2 regions of the Delftia sp. HK171 genome follow, and region 1 is predicted to be linked to the other one. Evidence: riboswitches for the same ligand, from Rfam matches in the RefSeq annotation. Region 1 holds a riboswitch; the other holds the start of a gene.
What was found. A riboswitch is a leader RNA that binds a small molecule or an ion and turns the genes downstream of it on or off. The one in region 1 is predicted to bind glycine.

Region 1 (4,631 bases):
ACGATGGCCTCGCAGCGCACGGGGTCCAGGTTGCGGTCGTAGCCGTTGAACTCGGCCGTGCCCGCAATGCGCAGGCGGTCGCCTTGCGCGCCCGTGTAGCGCGAGAACACCAGCTTGAACTCGTCGTCCGTGAGGCTGACCTGATAGGCCTTGGCGGGGTCCAGCACCGGCAGGGTCACGGAGTAGCCCTTGGCCGGATAGATGGGCAGGCGCAACCCCAGCGGCTGGGCCAGCAGCGGGCTGAACGAGCCCATGGCCAGCACATAGGCGTCGCCCTGGATGCGTTCGTAGCGGCCATCGGCATTGGTCACCTCCACATGGTCGATATGGCGGCTGGCGCCCGCGCCCGTGGTGCGCAGCGCCGTCACGTGGTGGCCGTGGCGGAACTGCACGCCCGTGGTGGTGGCAATGCGTGCCAGCTCGCGCGTGAAGAGATTGGCGTCGCCCGATTCATCCTCGGCCGTATAGGTGGCGCCCGCTATCTGCCCGCGCACATGGGCCAGGGCCGGCTCCAGGCGCACGGCTTCGTCGGCGTCGATCAGGCGGCGGTCGCAGCCCAGGGCCTGCATCTGCTCGGTGGGCTTGAGAGCGCCCTCGAACTCGCGGGCGTTCGTGTAGAAGTGCAGGATGCCCTGCATGCGCTGTTCGTACTGGATGCCGGTGTCCGACCGCAGCTGCTGCAGGGCCTCGCGGCTGTAGGTGCCCAGGCGAACGATCTGCTGGATGTTGTGGCGCGTGCGCGCGGGCGTGCAGTTGCGCAGGAAGGACAGGCCCCAGAGCCACTGGCGCATGTCGGCGCGCAGGCGGAACAGCAGGGGGGCGTCCTGCCGGCCCAGCCAGCCCAGCAACTTCAGCGGTGCGCCGGGGTTGGCCCAGGGCTCGGCGTGGCTGACCGAGATCTGCCCGCCGTTGGCAAAGCTGGTTTCGGCGCCGGGCGCAGCCTGGCGGTCGATGACCGTGACCTCGTGGCCCAGGGATTGCAGATAGTAGGCCGAGGCGGTGCCGATCAGGCCGGCTCCGAGAACGATGACGCGCATGACAATGCCCTTTCAAAGGCATGTGCCGGTCACGCGGAAGCTGGTAGCTATGGATTCAATAGCAAGCAGCCGGCGTCCGTCGTGACGCAGCTGCCGCTCCCCCTGTCCTTGGTACCTGAGAGATTCACCGCCGTCCATGGGAACGGGGCTTGCTCCTTCGGTGCGCCGCATATTGCGTGCGGCGGCTCTCCAGACGGCATGTTGTGTTTGCAGTACGGAACCTGAGCGTGTATGGGAGTTTGCGCCTTCGGTGAGGCTCGGCACCGTGGTGCCCGCCTGCTCTCCTGCAGGGGCGATTCTATGTGGCTTGCGCAGCCGGTTCCAGTCGTACTCGGGATACCACCAGTTACTACCTGTATGTGGTGTGGCCGATTCAGGGTATTCCCTAGATCGCTCAAGCGCCTCCCTCGTAGCGCTGGCACGAGTCTCCGACTGCATGTAAAAAAACTATTGAAATAGAAAAAAACATGATTTAGCCTATCGATGTGTGCAGTGGTTTGTCAGTGCATGTTCTGGTCGATTGGACCTGCATGGGTTAACCATGAGTTGTGTATATGTCTGATAGGCGACTTACCGTTGCACAGGTGCAGGTCCATGGAAACTGGTCCGGCACTGAAAAAATACAAGCACGGTGAATATGGTTTGTGGAGGGAGGAATGATTTGCGTCGCAAACCCGACTGAAGGTGTGTCCGGCTCAATGGGCAGCGGAGCAGCTCGCAAACGTTGATGGAAATCCGCCTTTTCTGATTGACGCGCAGGATCTGCGCGAAAAATTTTGCTTCCAACCTCACCGGCTGCAAGGTGAGTTGTGAGCTCGTGATTCAAATAGAACTATTCGAGGTACGGCGATGCAAATGCGCTGGGTACAACTGATGGCCATTGCCATTGGGAAAATCATTTTCCTGTCATATCTCCTTGAGAAAACGGGGAATATCATGCATGCTCTCAATCGCCTGCCTGGTTCGGCATTTTTTCGCAAGTGGCGTGCAGCGAAGTGCCTTTTCTCTTTGCTGCTGCTTTCATGCGCGGGTATCTCATCCACGGCACTGGCGGCGACCGTCGTTTTCACGGTCACCGACAACAGCGACGCTCCCAATGCCAATGCAACGACACCAACCACCTGTGTCAGCACGCTGGGAGGCACCTTTGCTGGCGCATGTACGCTGCGAGCTGCCATTCAGGCAGCCAACTACACGCTGCAAACGCTGGATCCGAGTGCCGATGTTTCCATCGTCTTTGCGCCGACACTGTCTACGTCGGTACGAACCATACAGAGTGGGACATCCAAGGATGCGGCCGGAAACCTCCATCCGTATGTCGACAATCAGACGGTTTACGTGCGCTGTGCCAATACATTCGTCAGCGGAGCCCAGTCCGGCGCCGTGACGGGAGCCACCAATGCCTGTGGTCAAACCCAGATGATCAGCGGCGGCGATACGGGCACCACCACTGGTGCCGGTGGCGCCTGGTACTGGCTCAAAGGCACCGTGCCAGCCGGCACGGGCTCATTGACCATCGATTTCGGGGGAGTCATACAAGTCCAGAACTGGGCGGACTCCGCCTGGGAAACCTTTTATCTTGGTGGGAAGAATATCACTCTCACCAATTCGCCCAACATGACCTGTGGCGAAGCGGTATTCGTCGTTGGCTCCTCAGCAAACAATGTCATCATTGATCGCGTCGGTCTGGTGAATGTGGCGCCAACCCCTGCGGGAGAGGGGACGCCGTTCAACTGCGAGCTGTACGCGGAGATTCATCAAGGCGCACAAAACGTATTCTTTGCCAATAGCACAATCAACTCCGCGATATGGAATGGAAATTACGGCAATAACAAGGGCTCGGCCATTTCCGTTGCCGCAAGCAACGGTGCAGGCACGGTTTCCAACATCGTTGTCGATAATTTCACGGTAACGAATCTGCCCAACCCTATCGGGGGAATGCAGCTCGAGCAGTTTTTCCAGGTCATGTCGAACATGACCGTCAACGGATTGACGATCAAAAATTCGAATATCGCACTGAGCCCGACTGGTGGAAATGCGCCCAGGGCCGTGGTGTCGGTTGATGGAACGATCAGCCTGGCCAATGGAATTGGTCTGGCCGTGACGGGTAATACCTTCTCGCTGCCTATCGCCGCCTATACCGGGTCATCACCAACGCATGTGTCGGCACCAACGGTGAATACGGCAGCCTCAGGCACGACGCAGGTAGTGACGGTGACCGATAACAACTTCACTGGCGGCGGGGACGGGGTGAATATCGGTGGTACGGGTACGGCACCAGGATTGATTGGCAACAACAAGATGACAAGCCAGTCGAGAAGTGCCATTCGTATCACTACGCGTGATTTCTTCAAGATTTCTCAGAACACGCTGTTTTCCGTGCCTGTGGCTGCAAACTCAGGCATCAGTTTGCTGACGACGGGCAATGGACAAACCGGATGGACCCCCACCCTTGGCGTTGGCGCCAGTGACACCGCCGCCTGCACCTGGACATTCAATATCACGGCAAATGCCAATGCGAGCGAGCCGGCACCGTATACGGTGGAAGCCTTTTGGTCGCCGACCGGCGCGGGCGTCAACGATGCGCAGGTCTATCTGGGCTCCGAAACCATGGCCGGAGCCTCGGGAACGCTGACCGTTCCTTCGTATCTCAGCGGCCAGGTGCGAGTCACAGTGACGGACAGCAATTCCGGTGGAGCCCAGACCTCGCAGCTTTCAACGGCGGCAAGCGTCACCGGTTTTCCCTGTGCCCTGAAATCCGGCGTTCTGGCGACGACCAACAATCAACCTGTCGGCAGCAGCGACTTGCTGGAGGTCTACATTGTTGACGGCCAAGGCAATGCCTGGACAGGGGGCAGTGACACCGTCACCTTCGCAGCGCCGCCTGCAGGTGTCACGTTCAATGGCAGCTCCGCCGCAGTCAGCTGCACGACCAACTCCAGCGGAAAGTGCGCGTCTCCCATCAATGCCAGCAGCAGTGTCGCCGGAGCATTCACGACACCCGTGACCTTGTCGTCGTCAGTCGCTGGTGCCACGTTCTCCAATCTTCCATTGGGTGGAAGTCCGGTATCTGGCGCAGTGACCTATCAGCCTTCGCCGGTTGCTTACAGCTTCACCGGGCTGCCGGCCAGCACGAGCGGGTCTGAAATCGCCGCGAGTCCGCCATCGATTGCGGCCAACGGCGTCTCCACCAGCACCTTGGCCGTGCAGTTGAAGGATGCTTTAGGCAACCTTGTCACCACCTGTACCGATACGGTGGCCTTCACCCTCAATGCGGGGACGCAAGGCGTTCCTGCCGTCAGCGTCACGGGCTGCAGTGCCGGCATGTACACGGGGACGGTGACATCGCCGGTGCTGGTCGGCAGCGGAACCTTCGGGTTCACCATCAACGGGTCTGCGGCTGTTGCCACCGCAACGGTCTCCTATGTGGCCGCAACGCCGAGCACGAGTGCATCGACGATAGTCGCCACACCGACATCGATCGTGGCCAACGGCAGCTCCACCAGCGTGCTGCGCGTGCAATTGGTCGATGCCAGCAGCAATCCGATCAACACCTGCACGAACACGGTGGCATTCACCCTGAACGGCGGAACG
Region 2 (4,631 bases), 2.2 Mb from region 1:
TGCACGGTCTATATTCATGGCATGGATGAACTGCGCCGGATCGATCTCAACCTGCTGCTGGCCCTGCACGCCCTGCTGGCCGAAAAACATGTGACGCGCGCGGCCCTGCGGCTGCACAAGAGCCAGCCGGCCATGAGCCATTCGCTGGCGCAGTTGCGCGAGCATCTGGGCGACCCGTTGCTGGTGCGGCGCGGTGGCCGCATGGCGCTGACGGCACGCGCGCAAGGCCTGGTGCAACCGCTGGCGGATGCGTTGGGCAGCCTCAACGGCTTGCTGGCACAGGCGGAGTTCGACCCGGCCCACGCACGCGGACGGCTGCGGCTGGCGCTGTCGGACTACGCATCGCGCATCGTGCTGCCGCCGCTGATGCGGCATCTGCGCCAGCACGCACCCGGGCTGGACCTGGCCATCAGCCAGTCCACGCGCGAGGTGATGCTGACCCAGCTGGCCGATGGCGAACTGGACCTGGCTCTGGGGCCCTTCCCCGACGCACCCGACCTGCCCGAAGGCATCGAGGTGCAGGATCTGTTCCAGGAACAGTTCGTGAGCGTGGCCGACCAGGCCGTGCTGCCGCCACGCGGCGGGCTGTCACTGCAGGACTGGCTGCAGCGTCCGCACGTCATGCTGGCCATGCGGCCCGACGCCAGCGAGGAAATCGAACGGGCGCTGGCCGCCCAAGGCCTGAGCCGCCGCGTGGTGCTGGCCCTGCCCCACTGGAGCGCGGCGCTGGAGGTGCTGGCAGGCACCGACCTCGTGCTGACCGTGGGCAGCCGCGCCATTGGCGACCTGCGCCGCCACAAAACGCTGCGCCGTTTCGCTCCGCCGCTGGAGCTGCCCCGGTTTGCCTACCAGCAGGCCTGGCATGTGCGCAAGCAGGGGGATGCCATGCATCGGTGGCTGCGCAACTCGATGGCGCAGTGCTGTACTGCGCAGGGGCAAACACAGGCGTAAGAGCAGGAGTAAGCGCAGGCCGCAGCCTCAGGCTGCCACCACCACCCTCAGCAACTGCTTCTGTATCTTCCCGCTGGCCGTCTTGGGCAGGGCCTGGCGGAAGTGGTAGCGGCGCGGGCGCTTGTAGGCGGCCAGGCGGTCGCCGTGGACCAGGAAGGCGTCCAGCGCCTCGGCCGTGGGCGTGGCGCCAGGCTTGGCGACCACGTGGGCGGCGACGATCTGGCCCCAGCGCTCGTCGGCCTCGCCGATGACGGCGACCTCGAGCACATCGGCATGCTCGACCAGGGCGTCTTCCACTTCGCGGGGATAGACGTTCTCGGCGCCCGAATTGATCATGTAGTCGATGCGGTCTCGAATCCAGAGATAGCCATCGTCGTCGATGTGGCCCAGGTCGCCCGTGTGGTACCAGCCGTGCGCCAGCGCGCGGGTGTTGGCGTCGGGGCGGTTGAGGTAGCCGGCCATCATGCAGGGGCCGCGCACCAGGATCTCGCCCACCTCGCCGGGCAGGCAGGCCTCGGCCGGATCGGTGGGGGCGTTGTCTTCGCGCAGGCGCGCCACGATGAGGTCATGGCCCATGGAGGGCAGCCCGGCCGAGCCCGCGTGCGAGAGTTGCTCGCGCGGCAGGAGGATGGACATGCAGGGCCCCATCTCGGTGGTGCCGTAGACCTGGACCAGGTCGCTGCCGACCTTGCGCGTCCATTCGCGGATCAGGTGCGGCGCCATGGAGGCGCCGCCGTACTCCACCAGCCGCAGCGCGGGCGCCTGCTCAGGCGAGGCGATGGGGTCGGCCAGCAGCATGGTGACCATGGTGGGCGCCGCGAAGAAGAAGCTCACGCGCTCTTCGCGGATCAGGCGCCAGGCCTCGGTCACGTCAAAGCGGCGCAGCAGCACCTGGGTGGCCCCGGCCTGCAGGCGCGGCAGAAAGCTGGTGTGCAGCTCGGCCGTGTGGTTGAGCGGCGCCATGGCCAGGCCCACGTCGTCGCGCGTGAACTGCATGGTCTGGTGCATGAGGGCGTTGTGCGCCAGCTTGCTGCGGTGCGTATGCAGCACACCCTTGGGCCGGCCCGTGGTTCCGCTGGTGTACATGAGGATGCAGGGGTCGCTCTCGCGCACATGGGCCTGGGGCGGCGCGCTGCTGCGGCCCCAGGCCAGGGCGGACAGGCGCTGCGTGGCCCAGACCGGCAGCGGGTCGGCCGGGGCATCGTCGGCAAAGATCCAGTGCTCGGTGCCTGCGCCAGTGCCGCCGCCTTCGGCCTTGAGCAGGGCCTGGGCGCGCGCGGCCACCTCGCCGCCCTCGTGCTCGAACACCAGGGCGCGCGCAGCGCCGTCCTTGAGGATGAAGGCCAGCTCCTGGGCCGCCAGCCGGTAGTTGATGGGGTTGAAGATGGCGCCCAGGCGCGCGGCCGCCAGCATGGTGAAGACAAAGGCCGGCGTGTTGTAGAGAAAGGCCGCGACCACGTCGCCATGGCCTATGCCCAGCTCGGCCAGGCCGTGGGCGTGGCGGTTGACTTCGGCATCGAGCTGGGCGTAGGTCCAGGCGCGGCGCTCGCCGCCCTCCCAAGCGACCAGGGCTTCCTTGTTCGGCAGGTAACGTGCCGGCCAGGCCAATGTGTCTCCCAGCGTCTGCTGCATGTGCGCTTCTTCCTTCTCGCTCACGAGATTTCATATATCGATGCATCTCAATGTAGGAGATTTTTTAGACAGTTATGCAATTTGCAAATGCATCCATGCAGGCAAGCGCATGGAGTTGGGGCCGGCCCGCGGAAATCCCGAAGCCGCGCGGACGCTGGCCGCAGCTAGAATGCGCCGGTCAGGAGAGAGTGCCCGCCCGGCCGCAATGGTCACAGGCAGCGGCACCGCCGAAGGCGCAGGGTTCGCCCCGAACGCTCAGGCAAAAGGACTGGCACCGCCTGCCGCCACGGCCGCAGGCGTTCCTAGCTGGAGAGAGATGCAGGGCACGGCGGTGTGCCCCATCCACCGAAGGAGCAAGCCCCACGCATGGAAGGTGCGGGTGAATCTCTCAGGTAAAGCGGACAGCAGGGCAGGACATCCCGGGATTCCGGGATGGCGTTGTGCCTTGCCCCTTGCCGAAAAGAGAGTCCCTCCTTGACCGCTGCCTCCACCACCGATCTGCTCAAGACCCCGCTGTTCGACCTGCACCAGGAACTGGGCGCGCGCATGGTGCCGTTTGCCGGCTACTCCATGCCCGTGCAATACCCGCAGGGGCTGATGGCCGAGCACCTGCACACGCGCGAGGCGGCAGGCCTGTTCGATGTCTCGCACATGGGCCAGATCAGCCTGCGCGGCCCGGATGCCGGCGCGGCGCTGGAATCGCTGCTGCCCATGGACGTGCTGGGCCTGGGCGAACACCGCCAGCGCTACGGCCTGCTGCTCAACGACGCGGGCGGCATCCTGGACGACCTGATGTTCGTGCGCCGCGAGGACGACCTGTTCCTGATCGTCAACGGCGCCTGCAAGCTCGAAGACCTGGCGCACATCCAGGCCCGCATTGGCGGGCGCTGTGAAATCGAGCCCCAGTTCGACCGGGGCCTGCTGGCGCTGCAGGGCCCGCAGGCAGCAGCCGCCATGGAGCGCCTGCTGCCCGACACGGCCGGGCTGGTGTTCATGACGGGCGGCCACTTCGACTGGGAAGGCGCCGAGCTGTACATCACGCGCAGCGGCTATACCGGCGAGGACGGCTTCGAGATCTCCTTGCCCGCCAGCCACGCCGAGGCCTTTGCCCGAGCCCTGCTGGCCCAGCCCGAAGTCAGGCCCGTGGGCCTGGGCGCGCGCAATTCGCTGCGCCTGGAAGCCGGCCTGTGCCTGTACGGCAACGATCTGGACACGACCACCACCCCGGCCGAGGCCGCCCTGAACTGGGCCGTGCAGAAGGTCCGCCGCATTGGTGGCGAGCGCGAAGGCGGCTTTCCCGGCGCGGCCACCGTGCTGGCCCAGCTGCAGGCGCCCGAGCTGCTCACGCGCAAGCGCGTGGGCCTGGTGGCCCTGGAGCGCGTGCCCGTGCGCGAAGGCACGGAACTGCTGGATGCCAGCGGCCGCAAGGTCGGCCAGGTCACCAGCGGCCTGCTGTCGCCCACGCTGAACCAGCCCGTGGCACTGGCCTATGTGGAGCCGGGCAGCGCCGCCATCGGCACCACGCTGCAGGCCATGGTGCGCGGCAAGGCCGTGCCCATGCAGGTGCAGGCCACGCCCTTCGTGCCCCCACGCTATCACCGCGGTTGAGGACAGCCTGCGCGCTTGGCGTGGACCGAGTTCGGCGGATTCGTTTTTCCTGCCATCGCATGCCGCTACAGTGCGCACTGACCTTTCTCAAACCGCCTTTCACAGGTTTCTTTTCAGTTTCTATCGGAGCAAGCCATGAGCATCCAGTATTCCAAGGACCACGAATGGATCAACGCCGCCAACCCTGACGCGGCCATTGTCGGCATCACCCTCCACGCGCAGGATGCGCTGGGCGACGTGGTGTTCGTCGATCTGCCCGCCGTGGGCACCAGCTTCAACCAGGGCGACGTGGCCGGCGTGGTCGAGTCCGTCAAGGCCGCCGCCGATGTCTACATGCCCGTCAGCGGCGAGATCGTCGAAGTCAACGAAGCCCTGCGCGACGACCCCTCCCTGGCCAACAGCGACCCGCTGGGCGAAGGCTGGTTCTTCAAGGTCAAGCT

Region 2: another riboswitch for glycine. It lies ahead of gcvT (glycine cleavage system aminomethyltransferase GcvT); the one in region 1 lies ahead of BO996_RS00630 (D-amino acid dehydrogenase).

What each region holds. Positions count from the first base shown of each region.
Region 1 covers NZ_CP018101.1:145,809-150,439, reverse strand. The annotation lists gene BO996_RS00630 (D-amino acid dehydrogenase) at 1-1,037, opposite strand, end outside; glycine riboswitch at 1,130-1,240, opposite strand; gene BO996_RS00625 (invasin domain 3-containing protein) at 1,887-4,631, shown strand, end outside.
Region 2 covers NZ_CP018101.1:4,370,724-4,375,354, forward strand. The annotation lists gene BO996_RS19705 (LysR family transcriptional regulator) at 22-951, shown strand; gene BO996_RS19710 (fatty acid--CoA ligase) at 979-2,583, opposite strand; glycine riboswitch at 2,753-2,864, shown strand; glycine riboswitch at 2,880-2,998, shown strand; gene gcvT (glycine cleavage system aminomethyltransferase GcvT) at 3,058-4,191, shown strand; gene gcvH (glycine cleavage system protein GcvH) at 4,327-4,631, shown strand, end outside.